DNA from 2 places in the Pseudomonas sp. MF6755 genome. Region 1 is predicted to be linked to the other one. Evidence: predicted binding sites of a transcription regulator. Region 1 holds the regulator's gene; the other holds the start of a gene.
What was found. Region 1 encodes FliA, which starts transcription of late flagellar genes. Its sites were predicted from a motif close to CTAAAGTTTNNNNNNNNNNNGCCGNTAA; they were not measured.

Region 1 (4,212 bases):
TTCACCCTTGGCGAGATGTTTTTGTGGATCTTTTTCCGAGAGGATCGCTTCGCGGTCATGTTCGATGCCGGCAAAACGGTCGACCTGGCCGGCCATCAGCACCAGTTTGAGCAAGTTGCTTTCCACTTCGGTGACCAACTGGGTCACGCGCTTGATCACCTGACCGGTGAGGTCCTGGTAATCCTGGGCCAGCAGAATGTCGTTGAGGTTGCTGGCAACCGTGCGGTTTTCCTGTTCGCTGCGCGACAGGAAACCTTCGACCCGGCGCGCCAACTCACGAAACTCTTCAGCGCCTACTTCGCGGCGCATGAAGCGGCCCCAGTCAACGCTCAGGGCCTGGGCTTCGGTGGCCATGCCGTTGACCAGGGGCGTGGCGTTTTCCACCAGGTCCATGGTTCGGTTGGCCGCCGCCTCGGTCAGCCTGACCACATAGGACAGGCGTTCAGTGGCGTCGGTGATTTGCGATATTTCTTCGGCCTGGGGCATGCGCGGGTCAATCTGGAAATTGACGATCGCACTGTGCAGCTCGCGTGTGAGCTTGCCCACTTCCTGGTACAGGCCGCGGTCACGGGTCTGGTTAAGCTCATGGATCAACTGCACCGCATCGCCGAACTGGCCTTTTTCCAGGCTGTCGACCAACTGGTGAGCATGTTTTTTCAAGGTCGACTCAAAGTCGCCCTGTGACGTTTCGTTATGCTCCATAGCTCCCCCGTGGCTGCATCAATGACCGATGCGTTCGAAGATTTTTTCGATCTTCTCTTTCAAGGCCAGCGCCGTGAATGGCTTGACCACGTAACCGTTGACCCCGGCTTGGGCGGCTTCGATGATCTGTTCACGCTTGGCTTCGGCGGTCACCATCAGCACAGGCAGGCTGCGCAGTTTTTCATCGGCGCGCACGTGGCGCAGCAGATCGATACCGGTCATACCCGGCATGTTCCAGTCGGTTACCAGAAAGTCGATGCTCCCGCTGTTGAGGATCGGAATCGCCGTAATGCCGTCATCCGCCTCGACCGTGTTAGTGAACCCAAGGTCACGCAACAGGTTCTTAATGATCCGCCGCATCGTTGAGAAGTCATCAACGATGAGGATTTTCATGTTCTTGTCCAATTCGACCTCCAAGCAGTCTTAAACGCGCCCAGCACCTGGACGCGCCATTTCAATCAACAGGCGTTACACAAAAAGGACTGCCCAGGGCACCACGGTGCGCACCCGCGAAGCCTTGCGGCGTCGCGGTAGCGTCTGCAGTGTCCCCACACTGCCTGTCAGCGCGCGCGCCACTCTCCCAATCGCCCCCGCAAGCGAGCTGCGCACTGGCTATGCAACTGGCTGACACGCGATTCGCTGACCCCCAGGACCTCACCGATTTCCTTAAGGTTCAGCTCTTCGTCGTAGTACAGCGCCAGCACCAGGCGCTCACGCTCCGGCAAATTGGCAATCGCGTCCGCCAACGCGCTCTGGAAACGTTCGTCTTCCAGGTCGCGGGACGGCTCCAGATGTGCACTTGCGCCGTCCTCGTGCAGCCCTTCGTGTTCGCCGTCCTGCAACAGGTCGTCGAAACTGAACAGGCGGCTGCCCAAGGTATCGTTCAAAATCCCGTAGTAATCGTCGAGACTCAATTGGAGTTCGGCCGCAACTTCATGATCTTTAGCGTCACGACCGGTTTTTGCTTCAATTGCACGAATTGCATCACTGACCATGCGCGTATTGCGGTGTACCGAACGCGGCGCCCAATCCCCTTTACGCACTTCATCGAGCATCGCGCCACGGATGCGGATACCCGCATACGTCTCGAAACTCGCACCCTTGCTCGCGTCGTATTTGGTCGACACTTCGAGCAGGCCGATCATGCCGGCCTGGATCAAGTCTTCGACCTGCACACTCGCCGGCAGGCGCGCCAACAGGTGATAGGCAATGCGCTTGACCAAGGGCGCGTAGCGCTCGATCAATTCACCTTGGCTGTCACGTGCCGATCTCTTGTAAAGGTTGTAGCCGCTGGCTGTCATAGCACCGGTCCTGCGCTCGTCTGATGCACCAAACGCTCGACGAAAAACTCCAGATGCCCCCGAGGGTTGGCGGGCAACGGCCAGGTATCGACCTTCTGGGCAATGGCCTTGAACGCCAGTGCGCACTTCGAACGAGGGAACGCTTCGTAGACCGCACGCTGCTTTTGCACGGCCTTGCGTACACACTCGTCATAGGGAACTGCGCCGACGTATTGTAAAGCCACATCGAGGAAGCGATCCGTGACCTTGGTCAACTTGGCGAACAGGTTTCGCCCTTCTTGCGGGCTTTGGGCCATGTTGGCCAGCACGCGGAAGCGGTTCATGCCGTAATCACGGTTAAGCAGTTTGATCAGCGCGTAGGCGTCAGTGATCGAGGTGGGTTCATCGCACACCACCAGCAGCACTTCCTGGGCGGCGCGCACGAAGCTGACCACTGACTCGCCGATCCCGGCAGCGGTGTCGATCACCAGCACGTCGAGGTTGTCGCCGATATCACTGAACGCCTGGATCAGCCCGGCATGTTGCGCAGGGCTCAGGTGCACCATGCTCTGGGTGCCCGAGGCCGCCGGCACGATACGGATGCCACCGGGGCCCTGGAGCAGCACATCGCGCAGCTCACAGCGGCCCTCGATCACATCGGCAAGGGTATGTTTGGGTGTCAGCCCCAGCAGAACGTCCACGTTCGCCAAGCCCAGGTCAGCATCCAGCAGCATGACGCGACGGCCAAGCTCTGCCAGGGCCAGGGACAAATTCACTGACACGTTAGTTTTTCCGACGCCACCTTTGCCGCCGGTCACCGCGATCACCTGTACGGGATGCATGCTGCCCATTTTATTTCTTTACCTTGTCTTGCTTAGACGCAGGCTACATGGCTTGGCCGCGTGAATCGCTTGCAGACCATCGATGTAGGTACATTTCACGGTGTTCATCCTGCCTCAACCGACCCGTTTAGCCGGGTGGTGGTAAAGGTCGGCGAACATATCGGCCATCGCTTCCTCGCTAGGCTCTTCTTGCATTTGCACACTCACGGCACGGCTGACCAACTGATGACGGCGCGGTAGATGCAGATCATCTGGGATCCGCGGCCCGTCGGTCAGGTAGGCGACCGGTAATTCATGGCTGATGGCCAAACTCAACACTTCACCCAGGCTCGCGGTTTCATCGAGCTTGGTGAGGATGCAGCCGGCCAGGCCGCAACGCTTGTAACTGTGATAAGCAGCGGTAAGCACCTGTTTCTGACTGGTGGTTGCAAGCACCAGGTAATTCTTCGACTTGATGCCACGCCCGGCCAGGCTTTCGAGCTGCATGCGCAGGGCCGGGTCACTGGCTTGCAGGCCAGCGGTATCGATCAGCACCACGCGCTTGCGCAGCAGCGGGTCCAGGGCGTTGGCCAGGGACTGGCCCGGGTCGACGTGAGTCACCGGCACATTGAGAATACGGCCCAGGGTCTTGAGCTGCTCCTGGGCGCCGATGCGGTAGCTGTCCATGCTCACCAGGGCGATATTCTGCGCGCCGTACTTGAGCACATAACGGGCGGCCAGCTTGGCCAGGGTGGTGGTCTTGCCCATGCCGGCGGGGCCGACCATGGCGATCACGCCGCCCTCTTCAAGCGGTTCGATTTCCGGGGTGGCGATCATGCGGGCCAAGTGCGCCAGCAACATGCGCCAGGCCTGGCGCGGTTCTTCGACTTCCGCGGTCAAGGCCAGCAAGTCGCGGGACAGCGGGCCAGACAGGCCGATGCGTTGCAAGCGGCGCCACAGGTTGGCTTGTTGCGGCTTGCTGCCTTGCAATTGCGTCCATGCCAGGGAGCCCAGTTGCACTTCGAGCAACTCACGCAGGCCGTTGAGTTCAAAGCGCATCGAGTCGAACACACGCTGGTCGACGGCAGCGGCCGGGGCAGGCGCGGCTGGGCGCGGGGGTTCGATGAAGGTTGGCTCTACCAGCGGCTCGGCGGCGGTCAATGGCAAGCCGGCGAACAATTGGCGATTGGTGCTGGCATCGCTGTCGCCACGCATGCTCAGTTCAGCCTGGGCCGACACAATACGCGAGGCGGTCTTGCGCAGCTCGTCTTCGAGTTCCATGTTCGGCACACGCGGGGCCAAGGCCTGGGGCGTGTAATCCAGCGCAGCCGTCAGCTCGACACCGCCGGCAATCCGACGGTTACCGATAATCGCGGCGTCGGCGCCCAGCTCATCACGGACCAGTTTCA
Region 2 (4,212 bases), on a different contig from region 1:
GCGGTAGCCGGCATCAATTACCGGACGACGCCGGACTGGGCGGATGAGGTGCTCAAACTCACCGCAGGCAAGGGTGTCGACCTGCTGCTCGATGTCGCGGGCGGCAGCGGTATCAATCAGTCGGTCGCTGCCACCAAGGCATCCGGGCGCATTGCACAAATCGGCTTTTTGACCGGGCAGACCGTAGCGCTCAACCTGATGCCGCTGATCTTCCGCCAGACCACCCTGCGTGGCATTGCCGTTGCGCCACGTTCATCGTTCGAGCGGATGAATGAGTTCCTCAACCAACACGATATCCGCCCTGTCATCGACCAGGTGTATCCGTTTGAGCAGGCGCGTGAAGCTTACGAGCATCTTGCCAAGGGCGCATTCGGGAAGGTGGTCATCAAGGTGGGTTGAGGGTGCCGCAGGCACTTGCCCTTGGGCCTTGGCCGTTTGCTCGCGCTTTGTCTGCTTGGTTCGCAAGTCGATCACGATTGCCCGCAACATCTGCTCGGCATGGTATAGCTTGACCGGTGCGGCTTGAATAACCCGCCTCGTTGAGCAACCTCTCGAATCAGGACGCAGCGCTCCACACCGCCAGTTCATACCCATCCGGATCGGTGAAATGGAACCTGCTGCCGCCCGGGAATTCATACGTCTGGCGGGTAATCACCGCACCCAACTGCTTAAGCCGCTGTTGCGTGCTGTCGAGATCATCCGCGTACAAGATGATTAAAGCGCCGCCCGGGCGTACCGGCTCGCCGGTGGTGAATCCGCCCGTGAGCCGGCCATCGCTGAATTCGGTGTAGGTGGGGCCGTAGTCGATGAAGGTCCAGCCGAATGCGGCGCCGTAGAAGCTTTTGCTGCGGGTGATGTCGCCCACATTGAATTCGATATTGTCGATTTGTCGGTCTTTACCGCGAGTGCTCATGCTGGCTTCCCTGGCAGGTGGTCGAGGTGGCGAGTGTAGCGTGTCTGGTATTTTACTCAGGGATGAAACTTACGCCCCAACGCCTCAAGCCGCACCGCAATCGGCGGCAGGCGTTCGCTGCTGCGGGCGAGGGTCTCGACGTCGTCGGCGGTGTTTTGGGCGATGTTCTGCACTGACTGCAAGCGCTCGACAATCTCCAGGTTGGCCGAACTCTGCTCGCGGGTGGTAGTGACGATGCGGCCGTTGAGTTGATCGATATGGGCGATGTCCTGGCCCACGGCGCGGAGCATGTCCACCGCCAGTTGACTGTCTTCCACGCAGCGCTCTACGCCTTCGCGGCTGGCATGCATGGCTTCGACGGCCTGGCGGCTGCCGTGTTGCAGGCCCTCGATGATGGTTTTGATTTCCTGGGTGGAGAGGGCGGTGCGCTGGGCGAGGCTGCGCACTTCATCGGCCACCACGGCAAAACCACGGCCTTGCTCGCCGGCGCGGGCGGCTTCGATAGCGGCGTTGAGGGCCAACAGGTTGGTCTGGTTGGCAATGCTGCTGATCACCTCGAGCACCGAGCCGATTTGCTCGGCCTGTACGGCCAGCGATTGCACGGTGGATTCAGTGCCGTTGATGCGTGCAGCCAATTGGCTGATTTCATGCTGGGCGCGACCGACGCTTTCCTGGCCGCGAACTATCTGCTGGCTGGCCTGGCCTGCATGCTCCACCGCTTGTTCGACCTGCACGGTGATGTGGCCCATGGCGCCTTCCATGCGCTGCATCGAACCGGTCATCTCGCCGATCTGCGCCAGTTGGTGCCGCGCACCTTTTTCCAGGGTGCCGCTGGCGGTGGCCAATTCCTGGCCGAGTTGGCCCAGGCCGTGGGAGTCGCGGGCCACGCCGTCGATCAAGTGGGTGAGCTGTTGCAGGAAGTGGTCGAAACGCGTGGCCAGGGAGACCCGCGACTTGCCTTCGCCTTTAGCCGACTCCACGGTGAACTGCGAGGTGACGGCAAGCATCTTCTCGAGCATTTCCTGGCTCTCTAGCGCATCTGCCTGGCTATGCACAGCCAGGTAAAGCAGAGCGACGGTTTCCATCACGACATAGAACGCGTGAACGAAGATCATCGTCCAGCCGCCGTGATGCTCCATCACAAACACCGGCACACCTTGGTGCTGCAACGCATGGAACACCACGTGGTGCACAGCGATGGTCAGCGCCGCCACCAGGATTGGCAGCCAGTCACGATAGAACGTCAACACCGCCAGCAACGCGAAGATGCCGAAGTGGGATTCGATCACCCCCTGTGCCTGGTTGATGTGCAGCGCCGCCATCACCATCAGGCCGGCGCCCAGTGCGCAGCGCATCACACGGGTGCCGCCGATGACGCGGTAAAGCGCCGTCAGCACCACGCCGGTGCCGCCCCCGACGGTCAGCGCCTGTATCAGGGTGTTGTGCCAGAACGCCAACCCCAGGGAGAACAGAAACATCAGCCAGATCAACGCCAGCATGATGCGGTCGGCCTTGCGGTAGTGCTCGAGAAAACGGGTGCGGACGGGCATTCACTCTTACTCCATGAGGGTGGGGCGCCGAGGTCAAGCAAGCACGCGGCGTGCCACGAAGGCGCGCCGCTGTGGAGTGAAGCAGATGTTCGGGATTGTGTGCGGTTGCCAACGTTTTATCGGCATGCCAGCGGGGGGCTTTAAGAACGGCTGCCCGAGCGGGCAGCCGGCACAGCATGAATGATCAGAAACTGTATTTGGCAGTGACCATCATGTTGCGTGGAGCACCATAGGTATCACCGCCATAGTCCACGGATTCGGAAATGGACAGGTAGTACCGGCGATCAAAGATGTTGTTGGCGTTGAGCTGCAAGTCCAGGTGCTGGTTGACCCGGTAGCCGGCCATCAGGTCGGTGACGGCATAGCCGCCTTGCTTGAGCCGGTAGTTGCTGCCATCCGCGAGCTTGATGTCGTTGTACATGCGGCTCTGCCAGGAGACGTTGCCGCCCACCCGGAGTCTTTCCAGCGGGCCTTGAAAGTTGTAGCGGGTGGTCACCTTGAACAGGTGCTCCGGCGTATCGGTGTCGAACTGCTTGTTGACCTTCTGTGGGTTGGCGTCGTCCTTGATGGTGTGGGTTCGTGCGTAGGTATAGCCACCGCCGAGCTGCCAGTTCTCGGTCAAGGCACCTTGCAGTTCGAAGTCGATACCCTGGCTGCGGATCTCACCTGAGGCTTCATAGCAGGAGGCCTGCGGGCAATTTGGCACGACGATCTGCACGGCGCGATTTTCCTGATCGACGCGGAACAGCGCCAGGCTCGCATTCAGCGCGCCGCCCAGGTATTCGCCTTTGATGCCGACTTCGTAGTTCTTGCCCACGATCGGCTTGAGTGGGGTAGCGTTGGTGCTCTTTTCTTTTTGCGGCTTGAAGATGTCGCTGTAGCTGACATACACCGAATATTGATCATCCAGGTCGTAGATCAAGCCGGCGTAGCGCGTGAGGTTGCGGGTGACCTTGTAGTCGCCGTCACCATCGCGGTTGTCGTAGTCGTACCAGTCCAGGCGCCCGCCAAGGATCAGCTTCAGCGGGTCGGCCAGGCTCAGGCGCGTGGTCATGTAGAAACCGTCCTGGGTGGTGACTTCACGTTGGTTGTTGGTGTGGGTGAAATTCGGTTTGCCGGCGTTGATCGGCCAGTTCATGTCATACGGACTGTAGTTGTGGGTGGTCATGTCGTAGATGCGTTTGCTGGCGCCCACTACCAGTTCGTGGGTTCGCCCTAGTGCCTGGAACGGGCCGCTGACAAAGGCGTCGACACCGGCCTGGTTTTCGTCGTAAGAGGCCTGGTACACCGTGCGGGCCAGGGTATTTGGCGTCCAGCGCGATTGGTAGGAGCCAGAGAACAACGCGTCCTGTTCGGAATAGTTGGCGTTGACCTGCAGGTTCCAGTCATTGGCCAGGCGCTGGCGCAGCTCGGCAAACACCGTGTTGATTTCCTGGTCCTTGTTTTCCCAGTCGGTGCCTGGGTTGTAGGAGCGCGACAGGTCGAGGTGATGACCATCCAGGCCGACCATCGACGCCCCCCAGAAGTAGTTGGTCTTGTCCTTCTGATTCGAGTAGCCGAGGGTCAGGCTGGTGTCTTCGCTCAGGTCGGCTTCGGTGACGGCATAGAACAGGCCGTGATCCTGCTCGGCTTTGTCGATGAAACTGTTGGCATCGCGGTAGGAGGTCACGACCCGGCCGCGCCAGGTGCCACTGTCATTCAGCGGGCTGGAGGCGTCGAGTTCGCCACGGTAGTCGTCCCAACTGCCGG

Region 2: the regulator FliA is predicted to act here: its motif matches at 2,580-2,607, upstream of JFT66_RS17570 (methyl-accepting chemotaxis protein).

Annotation. Positions count from the first base shown of each region.
Region 1 is NZ_JAEKDA010000002.1:8,275-12,486, forward strand. Features, by position in the region: gene JFT66_RS02415 (protein phosphatase CheZ) at 1-702, opposite strand, end outside; gene JFT66_RS02420 (chemotaxis response regulator CheY) at 721-1,095, opposite strand; gene fliA (RNA polymerase sigma factor FliA) at 1,263-2,003, opposite strand; gene fleN (flagellar synthesis regulator FleN) at 2,000-2,833, opposite strand; gene flhF (flagellar biosynthesis protein FlhF) at 2,939-4,212, opposite strand, start outside.
Region 2 is NZ_JAEKDA010000012.1:134,908-139,119, forward strand. Features, by position in the region: gene JFT66_RS17560 (zinc-dependent alcohol dehydrogenase family protein) at 1-399, shown strand, start outside; gene JFT66_RS17565 (VOC family protein) at 557-913, opposite strand; gene JFT66_RS17570 (methyl-accepting chemotaxis protein) at 970-2,463, opposite strand; gene JFT66_RS17575 (TonB-dependent siderophore receptor) at 2,648-4,212, opposite strand, start outside.